4 regions of the Pseudomonas sp. GW822-FHT02D10 genome follow, and region 3 is predicted to be linked to each of the others. Evidence: predicted binding sites of a transcription regulator. Region 3 holds the regulator's gene; each other region holds the start of a gene.
What was found. Region 3 encodes sigma-54, which starts transcription at its own class of promoters, with help from an activator protein. Its sites were predicted from a motif close to ANTGGCATNNANNTTGCTNT; they were not measured.
Positions count from the first base shown of each region.

Region 1: the regulator sigma-54 is predicted to act here: its motif matches at 1,197-1,216, upstream of AC1RPZ_RS25370 (flagellar basal body rod protein FlgF).
Region 2: the regulator sigma-54 is predicted to act here: its motif matches at 1,146-1,165, upstream of flgB (flagellar basal body rod protein FlgB).
Region 4: the regulator sigma-54 is predicted to act here: its motif matches at 683-702, upstream of glnA (glutamate--ammonia ligase).

Region 1 is NZ_JBXAOB010000023.1:5,999-8,162, forward strand. It holds gene AC1RPZ_RS25365 (sigma-54-dependent transcriptional regulator) at 1-919, shown strand, start outside; gene AC1RPZ_RS25370 (flagellar basal body rod protein FlgF) at 1,271-2,011, shown strand; gene flgG (flagellar basal-body rod protein FlgG) at 2,057-2,164, shown strand, end outside.
Region 2 is NZ_JBXAOB010000015.1:70,386-72,549, reverse strand. It holds gene cheR (protein-glutamate O-methyltransferase CheR) at 4-831, shown strand; gene flgB (flagellar basal body rod protein FlgB) at 1,207-1,614, shown strand; gene flgC (flagellar basal body rod protein FlgC) at 1,618-2,061, shown strand; gene flgD (flagellar hook assembly protein FlgD) at 2,077-2,164, shown strand, end outside.
Region 3 is NZ_JBXAOB010000004.1:179,758-181,921, forward strand. It holds gene hpf (ribosome hibernation-promoting factor, HPF/YfiA family) at 1-163, opposite strand, end outside; gene AC1RPZ_RS08715 (RNA polymerase factor sigma-54) at 273-1,766, opposite strand; gene lptB (LPS export ABC transporter ATP-binding protein) at 1,950-2,164, opposite strand, start outside.
Region 4 is NZ_JBXAOB010000018.1:26,597-28,760, reverse strand. It holds gene thiI (tRNA uracil 4-sulfurtransferase ThiI) at 1-468, opposite strand, end outside; gene glnA (glutamate--ammonia ligase) at 799-2,164, shown strand, end outside.

The DNA of each region.
Region 1 (2,164 bases), on a different contig from region 3:
GGCGGCGGTGGTTCGCGAGGCGCGACGCATGGCGCCACTGGATGCGCCGCTGCTGATCGAAGGCGAGACCGGCACCGGTAAAGAACTGTTGGCGCGCGCCTGCCATCTGGCCAGCCCACGCGGGCAGTCGCCGTTGATGGCGCTCAATTGCGCCGGGCTGCCGGAGTCGATGGCCGAGACCGAGCTGTTCGGTTACGGCCCAGGTGCATTCGAGGGGGCACGGGCCGAAGGCAAGCTCGGGCTGCTGGAACTGACGGCGGGCGGTACGTTGTTTCTCGATGGTGTCGGGGAAATGAGTCCGCGCTTGCAGGTGAAACTGCTGCGGTTCTTGCAGGACGGTTGCTTCCGCCGGGTCGGCAGCGATGAAGAGGTTTATCTGGATGTGCGAGTGATCTGCGCAACGCAGGTCGATTTGTCCGAGCTGTGTGCGAGTGGGGAGTTCCGTCAGGATCTTTACCATCGCTTGAACGTGCTTTCGCTGCACATTCCACCATTGCGTGAATGCCTCGACGGGCTGACGCCGCTGGTGGAGCACTTTCTTGATCAGGCCAGCCGGCAGATTGGTTGTCCGTTGCCGAAACTGGCGCCAGCGGCGATGGATCGGCTCAGTCATTACCACTGGCCGGGCAACGTCCGGCAGTTGGAGAACGTGTTGTTTCAGGCGGTGTCGTTGTGTGACGGCGGCACGGTCAAGGCTGAACATATTCGCCTGCCGGATTACGGTGTGCGCCAACCCTTGGGGGATTTCTCGCTGGAAGGCGGGCTGGATGAGATTGTCGGGCGTTTCGAAAAGGCTGTGCTGGAGCGGCTGTATTCCGAATACCCGAGCAGTCGCCTGCTGGGCAAGCGCCTTGGCGTATCCCACACCACCATCGCCAACAAGCTGCGTGAATATGAAGTCGGCAAGACCGAGTCATAGCGGGTACCCGCTGTGTTTATGCTGGTGTCATCGTCGGATCGCCGCCCGGAGCCGGCTCGCTCCCACATGAGTCTTCAGTGGCCGCATAATTTGTGAGCATTCCATAACCCTGTGGGAGCGAGCTTGCTCGCGATGGCGGTAGTGGCCGCTGCCCAAGGTCAAGCGTTGCCGCCAAACGGCATAACCGCGCCGGTTTTTCGTCTTTGACACAATTGCCCATTTTCCTCTGATTCCTCTCAAGTCCTTTGTTTAGAGGGCTGCGAAGCCCTGTGTGGGAGTTGGTCTGCAAATTGCTTGAGGCTCAGCAGTACAGCGGTGGGCGGCAAACGTCCGACATGCAGAGGAAAGACTGTGGACAAGTACCTTTATGTGGCAATGACCGGCGCCAGCCAGAACGCACTGGCGCAAAAGGCTCATGCCAACAACCTGGCGAACATCTCCACCAACGGTTTTCAAAAGGACCTGGAGCAGGCGCGGTCGATGCCGGTGTTTGGTGACAGCTTTCCGGCGCGAGCGTTTGCCTTGACCGAACGTCCGGCCACCGACTTCTCTCCTGGCGCGATGATTGAAACCGGTCGCGACCTCGATGTGGCCGTCACTGGCAACGGTTGGATTGCCGTGCAGAATCCCAATGGCGGCGAAAGCTATGTGCGCACTGGCAGCCTGAATGTCGACGCCCTGGGCGTGTTGCGCGCCGGCAACGGCATGCCAGTCATGGGTAACGCGGGTCCGATTGCGGTGCCACCAGAACAGAAAATCGAAGTGGGTCAGGACGGCACGATCAGTATTCGAGCGATGGGCGAAGGTCCGCGCGTCATGGCCGAGGTCGACCGCATCAAGCTGGTCAACCCGGACATCAAGAACATGACCAAGGGGCTGGACGGCACGATCCAGACCGCGGATGGCAAGCCGGCACCGGCCGACGCCAACGTGCAACTGGTGTCGGGTTTCCTTCAGTCGAGCAACGTCAACGCCGTTGAAGAGATGACCTCGGTGTTGGCCTTGTCCAAGCAATTCGAGCTGCACATCAAGATGATGAACACCGCCAAAGACGACGACCAGGCCATGGCTCGGGTCTTGCAGATCAGCTAATTATCAGAACGTCGCGCCGTAAAACAGGCGCACGAGGAGAATCGAATGCTTCCGGCTTTATGGGTTGCCAAAACAGGTCTGTCCGCCCAGGACACCAACCTGACGACTATTTCCAACAACCTGGCGAACGTGTCGACCACGGGTTTCAAGCGT
Region 2 (2,164 bases), on a different contig from region 3:
TCATTGTCTACGGGTAATTTGGATTTTGAACAGTTCCGGGTCTTCCTGGAAAAAGCCTGTGGTATTTTGCTCGGTGAAAACAAGCAGTATCTGGTGTCGAGCCGTCTCAACAAACTGATGGAACAGCAAGGCATCAAGTCCTTGGGTGAGTTGGTTCAGCGCATTCAGACCCAGCCACGCAGTGGTTTGCGCGAGATGGTGGTGGACGCGATGACGACGAACGAAACCCTCTGGTTTCGTGACACCTATCCGTTTGAAGTCCTGAAAAACAAAGTGCTGCCTGAGTCCATCAAGGCCAGTCCCGGACAGCGTCTGCGGATCTGGTCGGCGGCTTGCTCGTCCGGGCAGGAACCGTATTCGCTGTCGATGTCGATCGACGAGTTCGAACGGGTCAATATGGGGCAGTTGAAGATGGGGGTGCAGATCGTTGCGACCGACTTGTCCGGGACCATGTTGACCAACTGCAAGACCGGCGAGTACGACAGCCTGGCGATTGGTCGCGGTCTTTCGCCGGAGCGCCTGCAACGTTATTTCGATCCGAAAGGGCCGGGGCGTTGGGCAATCAAGGCGCCGATCAAAAGTCGCGTAGAGTTCCGCTCGTTCAATCTGCTGGACAGCTACGCCAGTCTCGGCAAGTTCGACATCGTGTTCTGTCGCAACGTGTTGATCTACTTCTCTGCCGAAGTGAAGAAAGACATCCTGATGCGCATTCACAGCACGCTGAAGCCAGGCGGTTATCTGTTCCTGGGTGCTTCCGAAGCACTGAACGGTTTGCCGGATCACTACCAGATGGTCCAGTGCAGCCCGGGGATCATCTACCAGGCGAAGTGATTGACCGGTAGTCGGTGCTGCATAAAAAACGGGAGCCCTCAGGGGGCTCCCGTTTTTTTATGCCCGACAATCACCAATGATCTGCCCGGTCCACTGTGGGAGCGAGCTTGCTCGCGATAGCGTCGTATCAGTCGACATCAATGCAACCTGTCACACCGTTATCGCGAGCAAGCTCGCTCCCACAGGGTCCGGTGTTGTTCTCCCACGTCGTGACAAGCGGCAGAAAAGCGGCAGGCGACGGAAATCCGTTGCCGCTTTTCTGGCATTGCCGCTTTGCCGCCGCCCGCAAAGCCCCGGTTTATAGGGTTTTATAAGCTGGCACGAGGCTTGCTATAACCCTGTTACGAAAAATCAGGTCACCCAAAGGTTTCCGACATGAGCATCAGCTTCGATAAAGCGCTCGGTATCCACGAACAAGCCCTGGGCTTCCGCGCTCAGCGTGCCGAGGTCCTGGCCAACAACATTGCCAACGCCGATACCCCGAACTACAAGGCTCGGGATCTGGACTTCTCGTCGGTGCTGGCCGCCCAGAACGACAAGAACAAGAACGGCACCTTCGCTTTGAACATGACCAATAGCCGTCATATCGAAGCCCAAGGTCTGAGCAGTGGTGACGAGTCGCTGCTGTATCGCACGCCGATGCAACCGTCGATTGACCAAAACACCGTGGACGCCCAACTGGAACAGTCGAACTACGCGGAAAACGCGGTCAACTTCCAGGCCAGCTTCACGTTGCTCAACAGTAAATTCAAAGGGCTGGTATCAGCCCTGCGCGGGGAGTAATCCATGTCTCTGTCCAGTGTTTTCAACATTGCCGGTAGCGGCATGAGTGCTCAAACCACTCGCTTGAACACCGTCGCCAGTAACATCGCCAACGCCGAGACCGTCTCTTCGAGCATCGATCAGACCTACCGTGCCCGTCACCCGGTGTTTGCCACCATGTTCCAGGGCGGCCAATCCGGTGGCAGCGATTCGCTGTTCCAGAACCAGGATGCCGCAGGCCAGGGCGTGCAGGTACTCGGTGTAGTCGAAGATCAAAGCAACCTCGAAGCACGCTACGAGCCGAACCATCCGGCGGCTGACGCCAAGGGTTATGTCTATTACCCCAACGTCAATGTGGTTGAGGAAATGGCTGACATGATTTCTGCCAGTCGTTCGTTCCAGACCAACGCGGAAATGATGAACACCGCCAAAACCATGATGCAGAAGGTCCTGACCCTCGGTCAGTGATAAGGGGCGATTTTTATGAGCGTTACCGATTCCACCGGCGGCCTGAGCATGACCGATCTGCTGGCGAACTCCTCGGTCAAGAGCACCGGTACGGCCGCGAATG
Region 3 (2,164 bases):
GCAGTGTGGCTTCGATTTTCTGCAGCAGCTTCTCGACGGTCATCGTGACCTGCACATTGGTGATCTTGTCGAAATGCCTTTCTAATCGTTCGAGTTTTTCGCCGATGTAGATGCGCAGGGGTTCGGTCACTTCCAGTTGGTGTCCACTGATATTGACTTGCATACAGCTTCTCCTTCGTTGCCAGTGCATAAGGCGGCAGGCTGGTTTGCCTGCCACTAGAGCGTGTCCGAAAAACTTTCGAACACACCCTGGAACGCTATGGCGTAGCCCGTCACATCAACCGCTTGCGTTCGCTCGAAGGCGCGATCCCCAAGGATTCGCGGTACTTGGCGACGGTGCGGCGGGCCACCTGAATGCCTTGTGCCTCCAGTAAACCAGCGATCTTGCTGTCACTCAACGGCTTTTTCTGATTTTCCGCAGCAACCAGTTTTTTGATGATCGCGCGGATCGCTGTGGACGAGCATTCACCGCCTTCAGAGGTGCTGACGTGGCTGGAGAAAAAGTATTTCAGTTCATAGATACCGCGTGGGGTATGCATGAATTTTTGCGTGGTCACCCGTGAAATCGTCGACTCGTGCATGCCGACCGCTTCGGCGATGTCATGCAGGACCAACGGCTTCATGGCTTCATCGCCGTACTCGAGGAAGCCGCGCTGGTGCTCGACGATCTGGGTGGCGACTTTCATCAGGGTTTCGTTGCGGCTTTGCAGGCTCTTGATGAACCAGCGCGCTTCCTGCAACTGATTGCGCATGAAGGTGTTGTCGGCGCTGGTATCGGCGCGACGGACGAATCCGGCGTATTGCGGGTTGACGCGCAGACGCGGAACCGACTCCTGGTTCAGCTCCACCAGCCAGCGTTCGTTGTCTTTGCGCACTATGACGTCAGGCACCACGTATTCGGCTTCGCTGGACTCGATTTGCGAACCCGGACGCGGGTTGAGGCTCTGTACCAGTTCGATGACCTGGCGCAGTTCATCTTCCTTGAGCTTCATGCGGCGCATCAGCTGGCTGTAGTCGCGGCTGCCCAGCAGGTCGATGTAGTCGATGACGAGGCGCTTGGCCTCGGCTAACCAAGGGGTCTTGGCGGGCAGTTGGCGCAGTTGCAGCAACAGGCATTCGCCGAGGTTGCGTGCGCCGATGCCGGCAGGCTCGAATTGCTGGATGCGATGCAGGACGGCTTCGATCTCGTCCAGTTCGATGTCCAGTTCCGGATCGAAGGCTTCGAGGATTTCCTCAAGCGTTTCGTCCAGGTAGCCCTGATTGTTGATGCAGTCGATCAGGGTGACGGCGATCAGCCGATCGGTGTCGGACATCGGCGCCAGGTTCAATTGCCAGAGCAGATGGCTCTGCAGGCTCTCGCCGACGGAGGTGCGAGTGGTGAAGTCCCATTCGTCATCATCGTTGCTCGGCAGGCTGCTGGCGCTGGTCTGGTAAACGTCTTCCCAGGCGGTGTCGACCGGCAGCTCGTTAGGGATGCGCTCGTTCCAGTCGCCTTCCTCGAGGTTATCCACCGTGGGCGCGGTTTCCTGGTAGGAAGGTTCCTGGATATCGCTGTTGGGTTTCTGCTCGATGTTGTCCGCCATCGGGTCGGCGTTATCGAAGTCGTCGCCTTCTTCCTGGCGTTCGAGCATTGGATTGGACTCCAATGCCTCCTGGATTTCCTGTTGCAGGTCCAGGGTCGACAATTGGAGCAGGCGGATGGCCTGTTGCAGCTGCGGTGTCATCGTCAGCTGCTGGCCCATTCTCAAGACTAGCGATGGTTTCATGGCAGGGGCTTAACACCTTAATTCGCCGGCGCACATGCGCCATCCACTACAGGGCGCCGGAGCGCCAAACATAAGCAAATTATATGCCTGAAACTGAAGTGTTTGCCTAGAGCGCTGTAACAATAAAAGCATGCAAAGTTTTATTGAGGCAGTGCCCAGACGACAGGCCAGACACCTCAGTGCTTACAGGCGGAACTCATGGCCCAGATACACTTCCTTGACCAGATCGTTGGCCAGGATGGTTTCAGCGTCGCCTTCGGCGATCAACTGGCCATCGTTGACGATGTAAGCGGTTTCGCAGATGTCCAGGGTTTCGCGGACGTTGTGGTCCGTGATCAGCACGCCGATGCCCTTGGCCTTGAGGTGATGAATGATCTGCTTGATGTCGCCCACTGAAA
Region 4 (2,164 bases), on a different contig from region 3:
AATTTCGATGCGAACTTCGATTGCAGGTGTTTTCAGCGAGATTCCGGCGGCGCCGCACTGACGGCGCAGCTGGCTGCCGACGTATTTCTCGACATCCATCGAGCTGAATTCGTGCTTGCCGGCACGCTTGCAGCGCACCGAAAAAATCTTCCCGGCCAGCGACTCACCGAAGTGCTGCTTGCACTTGGCGACTATGTCGTCGAAGTCGCCCAACGGGTACTCGTCAACCTGCAGGAAGTGCGCGATGCCCGGCATGCAGCTCAGGCGCTCGGTCATGTCCTTCAAGGCTTTGGGGTCAGTGACGTGCGTTTCCAGCTCGAGGTTGTCCCACACGCCGTTCACCACCACGGCCGGGTCCAGATCGCGGAGCACGGCACGGATGTTTTTGGCCAATTGACGGATGAAACGCATCCGTACCGGGCGGCTCTTGATGGTGATCTCGGGGAAGACTTTTACGATTAGTTTCATGAAAACAGCGCGCGCAGGGCCAGCCGAAAAAGGGGGGCGCGGATTATAGCGGAAATTGCTCAAGGTTTAACCAGTTAATGTGCAGAAGGTTTTCAGCGCACCAAAACGGGTCATTTGTGGAATTGAGCGCTACATTAAGGGGCGAGATTTCCCGCTCTAAGGCGCTTTGCACCTTTATAAGCGTGATATTGGGGCAGAAAACCCAAGTCAGGGCACTGGCATGCAATTTGCTCCCTTGTGAGGCAGGTTGCCATGGCAGAGTATTCGCGCCGGCATCACCCACATTCTAAGGGCACTCCACTACCCGCCCGAAGCCACCCGGAGGACACTATGTCGAAGTCGGTTCAACTCATCAAAGATCATGACGTCAAGTGGATTGATCTGCGCTTCACTGATACCAAAGGCACTCAGCACCACGTGACCATGCCGGCCCGTGATGCGCTGGATGAAGCCTTCTTCGAAGAAGGCAAAATGTTCGACGGCTCCTCCATCGCTGGCTGGAAAGGCATCGAAGCTTCCGACATGATCCTGATGCCGGACGACACCACTGCCGTCCTCGACCCGTTCACCGAAGAGCCGACCCTGATCCTGGTTTGCGACGTGATCGAGCCTTCGACCATGCAAGGTTATGACCGTGACCCACGTGCCATCGCCAAGCGCGCCGAGGAATACCTGAAGTCCACCGGTATCGGCGACACCGTTTTCGTCGGTCCAGAGCCTGAGTTCTTCATCTTCGACGAAGTGAAGTTCAAGTCCGACATCTCCGGTTCGATGTTCAAGATCTACTCCGAACAAGGCTCGTGGATGTCCGACCAGGACGTGGAAGGCGGCAACAAAGGCCACCGTCCAGGCGTCAAAGGCGGCTACTTCCCGGTTCCGCCGTTCGACCACGACCACGAAATCCGTACCTCCATGTGCAACGCCATGGAAGAAATGGGCCTGGTCATCGAAGTTCACCACCACGAAGTGGCGACTGCCGGCCAAAACGAAATCGGTGTGAAGTTCAACACACTGGTCGCCAAGGCTGACGAAGTTCAGACCCTGAAGTACTGCGTGCACAACGTGGCTGATGCTTACGGCCGCACCGCGACCTTCATGCCTAAGCCACTGTACGGCGACAACGGTTCGGGGATGCACGTTCACCTGTCCATCGCCAAAGATGGCAAGAACACCTTCGCTGGCGAAGGTTATGCCGGCCTGTCCGACACCGCCCTGTACTTCATCGGCGGCATCATCAAGCACGGTAAGGCCCTGAACGGCTTCACCAACCCGTCGACCAACTCCTACAAGCGTCTGGTCCCAGGCTTCGAAGCTCCAGTCATGCTGGCCTACTCGGCTCGCAACCGTTCCGCTTCGATCCGTATTCCTTACGTGTCGAGCCCTCGCGCTCGCCGTATCGAAGCACGCTTCCCGGATCCAGCAGCCAACCCGTACCTGGGCTTCGCTGCACTGTTGATGGCTGGCCTGGACGGCATCCAGAACAAGATCCACCCTGGCGACGCCGCTGACAAAAACCTGTACGACCTGCCGCCTGAAGAGGCGAAAGAGATCCCACAAGTGTGCGGCAGCCTGAAAGAAGCCCTGGAAGAGCTGGACAAAGGTCGTGCGTTCCTGACCAAAGGCGGCGTTTTCAGCGACGACTTCATCGACGCTTACATCGCCCTGAAAAGCGAAGAAGAAATCAAAGTACGCACCT